DNA from 2 places in the Sphingomonas sp. LR55 genome. Region 2 is predicted to be linked to the other one. Evidence: riboswitches for the same ligand, from Rfam matches in the RefSeq annotation. Region 2 holds a riboswitch; the other holds the start of a gene.
The links. Region 2 has a riboswitch for thiamine pyrophosphate ahead of QP181_RS06865 (TonB-dependent receptor). Riboswitches for the same ligand answer to the same signal wherever they lie in the genome.
Positions count from the first base shown of each region.

Region 1: another riboswitch for thiamine pyrophosphate. It lies ahead of thiC (phosphomethylpyrimidine synthase ThiC); the one in region 2 lies ahead of QP181_RS06865 (TonB-dependent receptor).

Region 1 is NZ_JASPFO010000001.1:2,834,105-2,839,367, reverse strand. Features, by position in the region: gene QP181_RS13580 (ferritin-like domain-containing protein) at 1-370, shown strand, start outside; gene QP181_RS13575 (ferritin-like domain-containing protein) at 422-1,471, shown strand; gene QP181_RS13570 (outer membrane protein) at 1,553-2,431, shown strand; TPP riboswitch at 2,850-2,959, shown strand; gene thiC (phosphomethylpyrimidine synthase ThiC) at 2,999-4,912, shown strand; partial or broken gene QP181_RS13560 (DprA-like winged helix domain-containing protein) at 5,050-5,263, opposite strand, start outside.
Region 2 is NZ_JASPFO010000001.1:1,466,502-1,471,764, forward strand. Features, by position in the region: gene QP181_RS06860 (phosphotransferase enzyme family protein) at 1-190, opposite strand, end outside; partial or broken gene QP181_RS06865 (TonB-dependent receptor) at 192-2,496, opposite strand; TPP riboswitch at 2,548-2,657, opposite strand; gene QP181_RS06870 (histidine-type phosphatase) at 2,966-4,066, shown strand; gene QP181_RS06875 (hypothetical protein) at 4,285-4,506, opposite strand; gene secA (preprotein translocase subunit SecA) at 4,706-5,263, opposite strand, start outside.

The sequences.
Region 1 (5,263 bases), 1.4 Mb from region 2:
TGCCGCGATCGTCCGTACGACGCTGTACGGCAAGGGCATCGCGACGCCGTCGCTGCGCACGTCCGCAGATGCCATTTCGAAGGCGCGCGACAGCCTCGACGGCGGTGGTGCGAACACGACGATCTTCGGCACCAACGATATCGACCAGGGCATCTCGTCGTACAGCGCGACGCCGATCAACCTCGCCACCACGCAGGCGGCGGTGACCGTGTCGAACATCGTCCCGCTCGACAGCAACGGCGTCGCCTACAGCCGCTCGGCCAGCCAGGTGCTCAACATCGTCTATCTCAACAGCGGTGCAGCGTCGGCAGGCGGGTTCTACCCGAACGGCATGAACGGCAACATCAAGACGAGCACCGCGGCAGCCTGATCTTCTCAGCCTCGCCCAACGCTCTTCTTCGCTATTCAGGGGATTAACCCAATGACCGATCTCAATACCAAGCTCGAAATATTCGACGCGATTGCCAGCCGTCGCAACGAACGCCGCAACTTCCTCCGTTTCGCCGGTGGCTCGGCGCTCGCCATCGGTGGCGCCACGCTCCTGTCGGCATGCGGCAGCGACGATTCCGATCTCGCACCGACCCCGACTCCGGGACCGGCGCCGGTTGCCGCGCTCAACGATGCCGACGTGCTCAACGTCGCGCTGAACCTCGAATATCTCGAAGCGCAGTTCTACGCGTTCGCGGCATTCGGTGTCGGCCTGAACGCCAGCCTGTTGACCGGCATCGGTACGCAGGGTGCGGTCACCGGCGGCGCACAGGTGCCGTTCCAGGATGCCGTGGTGCGTGAATATGCGCGCGAAATCGCGATCGACGAAGTCGCGCACGTCGCGTTCCTGCGCACTGCACTCGGCAGCGCAGCCGTTGCGCAGCCGGCGATCGACATCTCGGTCGGCACGGCAGCCGCACCGGGCGCGTTCACGGCGGCCGCCCGCGCGGCCGGCGTCATTGGCGCAACGGGCGTGTTCAACCCCTATGCCGACGACAACAGCTTCCTGCTCGGCGCGTACATCTTCGAGGACGTCGGCGTGTCGGCCTACAAGGGCGCAGCACCGCTGATCGCCAACAAGACCTATCTCGAGGCGGCCGCCGGCATCCTCGCGGCAGAGGCGTATCACGCAGGGCTGATCCGCACGATCCTGTACCGCAAGGGTCTGCAGACGCCGAACCCGATTCCGTCGCTCATCACTGCCGCCAACCAGATCAGCGACGCGCGCGACAGCCTCGACGGCACCGTCACCAACACGACGACGGGCGTGATCGGCGACGACGATCAGGGCATCACCGGGTCGGATCCGACGATCTCGAACATCGTGCCGACCGACGCCAACGGCCTCGCCTACAGCCGCTCGGTCGCTCAGGTGCACAACATCGTCTACCTGACGCCCACTGCGAAGATCGGTGGCGGCTTCTTCCCCAACGGGACCAACAACCGCCTCGATTCGCTGCGCACGAGCGGCGCCAACGCGTGATCGTCGTCACGAACTGAAACAGGAAAATCCGGGTCGCGGCGCTCATCGGGAGCGTCGCGGCCCCTCGTTTGGGGAACGACCATGACCAACTTCACGAAGCTCACCATGCTCGCCGGCCTCGCCGCCGCGGGCATTTTTGCCGTTCCGGCCGCCGCGCAGGACATGACCACCGACCGCGACAGCAAGCCGTTCTCGGGCGTCTATATCGGCGCCGCCGGCGGCTATGACGTCCAGGGCAACGACATCGGCTCGTCGATCCTGTTCGATCGCAACAACGACGGCAATTTCAGCGACAGCGTCAACACCATCACCGGCGCCAATGCCTTCTCGCCGGGCTTCTGCAACGGCTCGGCCCGCACCGCGGTGCCCGCCTATGGTTGCCGCAACGACGACGACGGCTGGTCGTATTACGGCCGTGCAGGCTTCGACGTACAGCGCGGCGCGTTCGTGGTCGGCATCGTCGGCGAATTCGGCAAGTCCGAGATCACCGACAGCGTCGCCGCCTTTTCGACCACGCCCGCCAGCTACACGATGGCGCGCAAGCTGAAGTGGGAAGGTTCGGCGCGCCTCCGCGCCGGTCTCGCCGCGCGCAACACGCTGTTCTACGCCACCGGCGGCGCCGGCTATGCCAAGATCGACAACCTGTTTTTCACCACCAACACCGCCAACGCGTTCGCAGCCACCGGCTCGGACAAGCGCTGGGGCTATGTCGGCGGCGGCGGCATCGAGCAGAAGCTGACCAAGAACATCTCGATCGGCATGGAATACACCTACCACCAGTACAAGGACGACGACGCCCGCGTCCTCGTCACCGCTGGCAGCGCGATCACCGGCAGCCCGGTTCTGCTCGCGAACAACCCGTTCGTGCTCGCCCCCAACACCGCGGGCACGGCCTTCCGCCGCAGCGACGACCAGTTCCGCTGGCACTCGCTGCGCGGCACCGTGTCGTTCCGCTTTTAAGTAGAAGCACCCTCCACCTCCCGTTCGCCCTGAGCGAAGTCGAAGGGTAAGCCCCAAACGCAGGTGCTTCGACTACGCTCAGCACGAACGGGGAGGGGGACGCGATCGCGTATGCACGTGGAAAAGGCCGCTGCCCCAAACCGGGCAGCGGCCTTTTCTCGTTTCAGCGAACGTGCGCTGGCTATTAAAACTCACCACCCACCCCGCTACCACCCCGGCGGAGGCCGGGGCCCAGTTGGAAAGGTGGAAATAATGGAGGATCGCCGATCGTTACCGCCGTCCCCCAACTGGGCCCCGGCCTCCGCCGGGGCGGTGAACTTCGATCGGCAGGATGCCCAACCGAGACCCACGCGCACTTCCCTCGCGCACCTCGCACCCCCAAATTCCCCATTGCACCCCACCCCAACCCCCCTATGCTCACCCCACCCCGGGGAGCGCTTTATCCGCGCTTGAGAGGAAGGCAGGAGCCTTCGACCCGCTGAACCTGATCCGGTTGATACCGGCGGAGGGAGGGAGCGGTCGCCACAGAACCGCAGTCCTTGCTCCGAGACCCGTAGGAGCAAGCGCATGGCCGATTTCGAAGCACGCACCCCGACAGCAGATATCGGCGTAACCACCGGCCCGATCCGAGGCTCCCGGAAAATCCACGTCGCGGTCCCCACCAGCCCCGACGTCCGCGTCGCCATGCGCGAAATCGTCCTCGACCCAAGCTGCTCCGAGCCCCCCTTACGCGTCTACGACACCAGCGGCCCCTACACGGACCCACGCGCGACAATCGACATCAACGCCGGCCTCCCCCAACTCCGCCGCAGGTGGATCGAGGCTCGCGGCGACGTCGAGAGCTACGACGCGCGTGAAATCCGCCCCGAGGACAACGGGCAGTTGGGCCCAGACCGCTCAGGCGGCGTCCCCCAATTCCCCGGCAGCATCAAGCGGCCCTTGCGTGCGAAGGCAGGCCAGAACGTCAGCCAGATGCACTACGCCCGCCGAGGCATCATCACCCCCGAAATGGAATATGTCGCCACGCGAGAGAACCTCGGCCGCGCGATGCTGAAGGAGTACAAGCGCGACGGCGAGTCCTTCGGCGCAAGCATCCCCGACTTCGTAACCCCCGAGTTCGTCCGCGATGAAATCGCCCGCGGCCGCGCGATCATCCCCAACAACATCAACCACCCCGAATCCGAACCGATGGCGATCGGCCGCAACTTCCTCGTCAAGATCAACGCCAACATCGGCAACTCCGCGGTCGCCAGCAACGTCGCCGCCGAAGTCGACAAGCTCGTCTGGTCGATCCGCTGGGGCGCGGACACCGTGATGGACCTCAGCACCGGCCGCAACATCCACGACACCCGCGAATGGATCCTCCGCAACTCGCCGGTACCGATCGGCACCGTCCCCATCTACCAGGCGCTCGAAAAGGTCGGCGGCGTCGCCGAGGACCTCACCTGGGAGATCTTCCGCGACACGCTCATCGAGCAGGCCGAACAGGGCGTCGACTACTTCACGATCCACGCCGGCGTTCGCCTCGCCTACATCCCGATGACCGCCAAACGCGTCACCGGCATCGTCTCTCGCGGCGGCTCGATCATGGCGAAATGGTGCCTCAGCCACCACAAGGAGAGCTTCCTCTACGAGCGCTTCGACGAGATCACCGAGATCATGAAGGCGTACGACATCGCCTATTCGCTCGGCGACGGCCTCCGGCCCGGCAGCATCGCCGACGCCAACGACGAAGCGCAGTTCAGCGAACTTTTCACGCTCGGCGAACTCACCCACCGCGCGTGGAAGAGCGACGTCCAGGTCATGATCGAAGGCCCCGGCCACGTGCCGATGCACAAGATCAAGGAGAACATGGACAAGCAGCTTGAGGTGTGTGGCGAGGCACCGTTCTACACTCTAGGACCACTCACCACCGACATAGCCCCCGGCTACGACCACATCACCAGCGGCATCGGCGCCGCGATGATCGGCTGGTACGGCACTGCGATGCTTTGCTACGTCACGGCGAAGGAGCACCTCGGCTTGCCGGATCGCGACGACGTGAAGGTCGGCGTGGTCACGTACAAGCTGGCCGCCCACGCGGCGGATCTGGCGAAGGGGCATCCGGCGGCGCAGATGCGCGACGATGCGCTGTCACGTGCGCGCTTCGAGTTTCGCTGGCGCGATCAGTTCAACCTGTCGCTCGATCCCGACACGGCGGAATCCTATCACGACCAGACGTTGCCGGCAGAGGGTGCCAAGACCGCGCATTTCTGCTCGATGTGCGGCCCTAAATTCTGCTCGATGAAGATCACGCAGGAGGTCCGCGACTTTGCCGCCAAGCAGAACGCGCCGGCGGATACGTTCCTAGCGGCGGATGTCAATGCGGGGGACGCAGAGCGGGCGATCTTCGCGACCGGCAGCGACGCGGAGAAGGGCATGGCCGACATGAGCGAGAAATTCCGCGCGAAAGGCAGCGAGATCTATCTGCCGGCGGAGTGATCGCAGACACGGTGCGATCCTCTCCCGCCAGGGGGAGGTGGCTGGCGTTTGCCAGACGGAGGGGGAGGACACGGAGCGGATGTTTCGCATGCCTCCCCCTGCGTCGCTGCGCGCCACCTCCCCCTGGCGGGGGAGGATCATTGAGCTAGGCTGGCGCGGCCGCCGGCGTGGCGGTCGAGGCGGCAGGCGAGTTCGAGTTCTAATAGCACCGTGTGGACGACTGCGGGGCTTAGGCGCGACTGGCGGATGAGTTCGTCGATCGCGACGGGGACGGGGCCGAGCAGGTCCATGATCCGGCGGCGGTCTGTGTCGCTCGCGTCTTCGGCGGGGGAGCTTGCATAGGCGTCGATC
Region 2 (5,263 bases):
CGTTCGTCGTGTGCACCAAGGTCGCGGCGGAAAACGGCCGGGGAGAATGCCAGTGCAGCCCTGTCATCCGGCCCACGCCCGGAAAGAGAACGAGCACCGCCTCGGCCTCGTCGGCGGTGATGGCGGGCCAGGTAGGCGCCTCCATCGCGGTCCCCATGCCGTGGACGAGATGCGCGGGCTGCGTCGCCACCTCAGAACGCCCGCGAGATCGTCGCCATGACCGCCGCGCCGCTGCCGACATAATAAGCGGGCGACGCGCCGGCGATGACCGTGCCGTTGCGGCCGATCGTGTCCTGCGCGTTGGTGCTCACCGACTGGACGCCGGCGAGGACGTGCGGATCGGTGACGTTGATCGCGTTAACGCGCAGGTCGGTGCGCTTGCCGTCGAGCCAGTCCGCCAGGTGCATGCCGACCGACAGGTCGAGCGTCGCATAGCCCTTGATCGCTTCGTCGTTCATGAAGCTCGCATATTGCCGGCCGATATATTTCGACGCGACGCTGCCGAAGAACCGGCCGTCGTCGTAGATCCCGCCGGCGCCGAACTGGACGGTCGGGCTCGACACCGCATGCTTGCCCCTGGTCGGAAGGAAGTCCGCGCCGACTGGCAGATCGTCGTCGATCCGCGCGTGCAGATACTCGCCCGAGAGGTACAGGCTGACGCCTGCGACCGGGCGGTAGTCGATCTCCGCGTCCACCCCGTACGAGGTCTGGCCGCCGGCGTTGAGCGTCGCATTCACCTGTGCGCCGCCCTGGTCGATCACGGTGGCGAGTTGACGGTTGCGGAACTTGTAGTGGAAGCCCGTCACCGAGGCGGAGAGCTGCTCGCCGATGAAGCGATAGCCGATCTCCTCCGAGACCGAATATTCGTTCTTCAGCGCGTTGGTGCCCTGGACGACGACTTCCCCACCGTAATAGCTGTTGTAGAGCGTGAACTCGTTGGGCGTGCGGAAGTTGGTGGTGATGTTGGCGAACAGCTGTTGGCGATCGTCGATCCGGTAGTGGATCGCGGCGCGCGGCAATGCGGCGAAGCTGTCGTTGCGCACCGTGTCCTGCGGTCCGGGTAGATAATTGCGGCCGTTGCGCAGCACGTTCACACCCTTGAACCCGGCATCGATCGTCAGCCGCGGCGTCAGCGCGATGCTGTCGGCGAGGAAGAAGCCCTTCGTTACCGTCACGGTCCGCTGGTTCTCATAGGCGAGCAGGCGGCCATCGGCGGTACGGATCGCCTTTGCACGGTATCCCCAGCGGTCGACCGGCTGCCCTTCGGCGTCGATCGACGTGTACGACTGCGTGACGCGGTCGGTGCCGTAATCGAACCAGAGTCCGGCGGTGAGCGTGTGCGCGCCGGTCTTGAAGGTCAGCTTGCTGACGTTGCCGACCCGCATCTGGTCGCCGGTATAATTGCCGAGCACGGTTGCGACGCCGTCGACCGCACCGGGCAGCGCGATCGGCTGGGCCAGTTGCTCAATCCCGAGGAAATTGCCTTCGGTGGTCAGCTGCGTCCCGTAGGGCGAGTTGCCATAGCCGAACTGGAGATAGGTGGTGGTGTCGAGCGCAAGCCGGTCGGTCAGCGCCAGATGCACCGGCGCGGAGGCGTAGAGGTTGCGGAACGGCGCGCGGTACAGCCGCCAATAGTTGGTGTTCCCCGCCGTGTAGCGCCGATCGTAGTTGAAGCCGCGCCCCTGCGCGGTCCACTCGGCCAGCGTCGGGCTCGGATAGCTCGACGAGTTCGCATCATTATACGACAGCGCGAGGCTGGCACGGTTGCCGGCACCCCATTCGTTCAGGATCTTCGCGTCGATGTGCTGGCGCGTGTCGTAGCCCGCACCCCGCCAATTGTCCGCGCGTGTTCGAATAGGACAGGAACGCCTTCAGCCCGGTATTGCCGATCGTACCGCTATCGACACGGAAGAACCCCCGCCGCGCCGCGTAGCTGCCGAGCGACAGGTCGACGAGCGCGCCGGGCCGCGTCTTCGGATCGTCGAGCGCGAGCGACAATAGCCCGCCTGCCCCGCCAAGCGTCGGGGAATCGATATCGACCGAGCCTTGCGCGAGCGAGATGCGCTTCAGATTCTCGGGGTCAGCGAACTGCGACGGATAGGCGTAATAATAGCCGATGTCGTTCTGCGGCGCGCCCTCCATCAGCACGCCGATCTCGTCCTGGCCGAGACCGCGCAACGTCAGGCTGGAGCTCGTCGACAGGCCGTACGGATCGCTCGACGCGACGTTCGCGCCGGGCAGCAACGTCACCAACTGGAACGCGTTGAGCGTCGGCGCCTGCTTGACGATGAAGTCGGCGGAGATCGCGCTCTGCGCGCGCGGCACGCTCTGGTCAGGGAGCAGACCGGCAGGATCCTGTTTGCCGACGACGCGAATCTCGGCCGGTTCGACTGGATCGGGTGCGACTTGCGCCCCGGCCGACGATGCGGCGAGGGTCGCCGACAGGGTCAACGCGACCCGCCCCAAAAGCCGCCGCTCGCGCCCGGCGGAAGTCACAATAAAACCAGCACTGAAAAACGTCACGTCCACTCCAATCGGAGGGACGACGGGCCAGCCGCAGACCCTCCCTACGCCGGTATAAGCCGGATCAGGTTCAGCGGGTCATGGGCTGCAGCCCACCTCTCAACCGCGCATCAGCGGCCCCCCGGGGATGTCTGTCGCTTAGGTGGTTGGGCGAGTGTTGGAAAGCGCTATCGCGGTATGCGCCCAGCGGCCGGGGTATGTTCCCATCCGATCGTCATCGGGTGCGGCTCGCCGTATCGGGATCGGCCCTGAAAGAGACGAGGATGATGTCACGCCAGTGAAAAGGGGTGCGCGTACAGCGCGATCGGCGGCTGCCGTCTCATGTCAAACCAGGACTCCCTCGATGCGTGCTATTCGTCCCTCGTTGTCCAATTTTTGTACGGCGCTCGCCCTGCTGTCGGCCATACCGACCATGACCCAGGCACACCCGGTTCCCAGAGTCTTGCGCCTCGAACGAGTCGTGATGGTGATGCGGCACGGCGTCCGCGCGCCGCTCTCGGGCGAAGTGCCGGTGACGACACGCACCGCCCAGCCCTGGCCGAACTGGCCCGTTCCCGAAGGCCAGCTGACACCGCACGGTGCCTCCGCAATCGAGTTGCTTGCGCGCCATGATCGTCGCTGGCTCGCGTCGCTCGCGCTCACGCGGTGTCCAGCCGCAGCTACGGTTCGGATCTGGACCAACACGGCCAGCCGGACGATCGCCAGTGGAGAGGCGTATGCGCAGGGGTTCGCGCCCGATTGTCGATTGACCGTAGGCCACCTTGCCGAAGATCGGACTGATCCGATCTTCGAACCGCTGGCCGCCGACGCGACCGCCTTTAGCCCCAGCCAGGCAATCGCCGCGATCGACCGCTTCACCGGTGGGATGGCCGCGCTGGTCGCGCGTCACCGCCCAGCCCTTGCGTTGCTCGAGACCGTGCTGGGATGCGGTCATGGCGCATGCAGCCCGGTCGACCCGCCGTCGCTGGTCGCGTCGACCGATCGCCGTGGGATCGAACTATCCGGGCCGATCCGGGCGGCGTCGGGTATCGCGCAGGTCCTCCTGCTGGAAGACTCCGAGGGCATGCCGCGTCGTGCGGTTGGATGGGGACGCGCCGATCCCGCGACGATCGCGCGGCTCGGCGCCCTTCATGCCGCGCTGTTCGACGTGTTCACGCGGTCACCCTATATGGCGGCGCACCAGGCTTCGCCGCTTGGCCATCGGATCATCGATACGCTGACCGCCGCTCGCGCGCCGCGTCTCGATGTGATGGTCGGCCACGATACCAACGTCACCGCACTGGCCGCCGCGCTGCACGTTGCGCTCGATGCCCCCGGCTTTGCTCGCAACGACGTCGCTCCGGGCGGTGCGATGGTGATCGAACGGTTGCGCGATCCACGATCGGGCGAACGGTTCGTCCGCCTGTACTACCGCGTACAGTCGCTCGCGGCGATCCGTGCGCTGCGCCCAGAGGTCATCGCGACACCGCTCGCGGTTCCGGGCTGTGCGGCGCCGTGTCGGCTCGACCGTTTCGTCGCGCTGTTAAAGTCTCGGATCGCTTAACGTTGCCGTCATCGCGCTGTGTGCATCGGCAAGCACACGGATCCGATCCAGAGCATCAATCGTGCAGCAGGCTGAGACGGGCATGCCAAGACGGGCCGGCATAAAGCCAGACGACGCACTGTAGCTGTCACCGGACAGTGCGTCGTGATCTGGTGCGCCATCCAAAACGACTAGGCCATGCTAGCTATCGACCTGGACATTCCAGTCTTTGGCAGACCTCAGCCATGGGCCCGGGCGCGAGCCTTTTCGGCCCTTGCCTGCTTCGCATAGTGATGATGCGCTACGGCACAACCGACCGCGGCGCCCATCACCGCGTGGCCCTTGCCAACGAAATGGCCACCGACGCCACCGGCTGCCGCACCGCGAATACAACCTTTGGCCAAGGCTGGCGATGCCGTCATGGCCAGTAACGGGAGTGCGATCAGGGAAATGTAACGCATGCCTCAGGTCCTTGAAGAACAGGGTTAGGACCGGAACTACTCGCGGCAATACGCTGATGTTCCGTGAGATTTCGTTCATGTTTTCATCGCCGCCGAACGCCGATTGCGGTCGGCGGCCGACCGTCTTCGCTAACCTTGTGACGAGTGATCACAGCTTGCGCGGAGCAGCCAAACCTCCGGGCAAGCCGTAATCAATCGATCAAACGGCCCCGTGGCACTGCTTGTACTTCCGCCCCGACCCGCACGGGCAAGGCGCATTACGGCTGACCACACCCTCCCAGTTCGCCGGATCCTCGCCGATATCGGCCTCCTGCGGCTGAGGGATCTGCAACGGCGGCATCGTCGACGTGATGTGACCCCGCGTGCCGCCATCGAAGTCGTTCGAGTTGTCCTCACCCGTGAACGGGTCGAAATGCGTCGTGATGAAGTCCGGCAGCTCGGGCAGCCCGACCGGTGCCTGCATCTGGAACTGCGCATGCGCGATCGTCTTGGTCACGTCCTCGCGGATCGTTTCGAGCATCCGCTGGAACAGCGAGAACGCCTCCTGCTTATACTCGTTGATCGGCGTCTTCTGCGCATACGCGCGCAGGTGGACGACCTGACGCAGCGCATCGAGCGTCGCAAGATGCTCCTTCCAATGATGGTCGAGATTCTGCAACAGGATCGACTTCTCGACCGACGTCCACGTCTCCGTGTCGAGATCCGCCGACTTCTGCGCGATCGCCTCGTCCGCCATCGCGCGGACACGCTCCTCGAT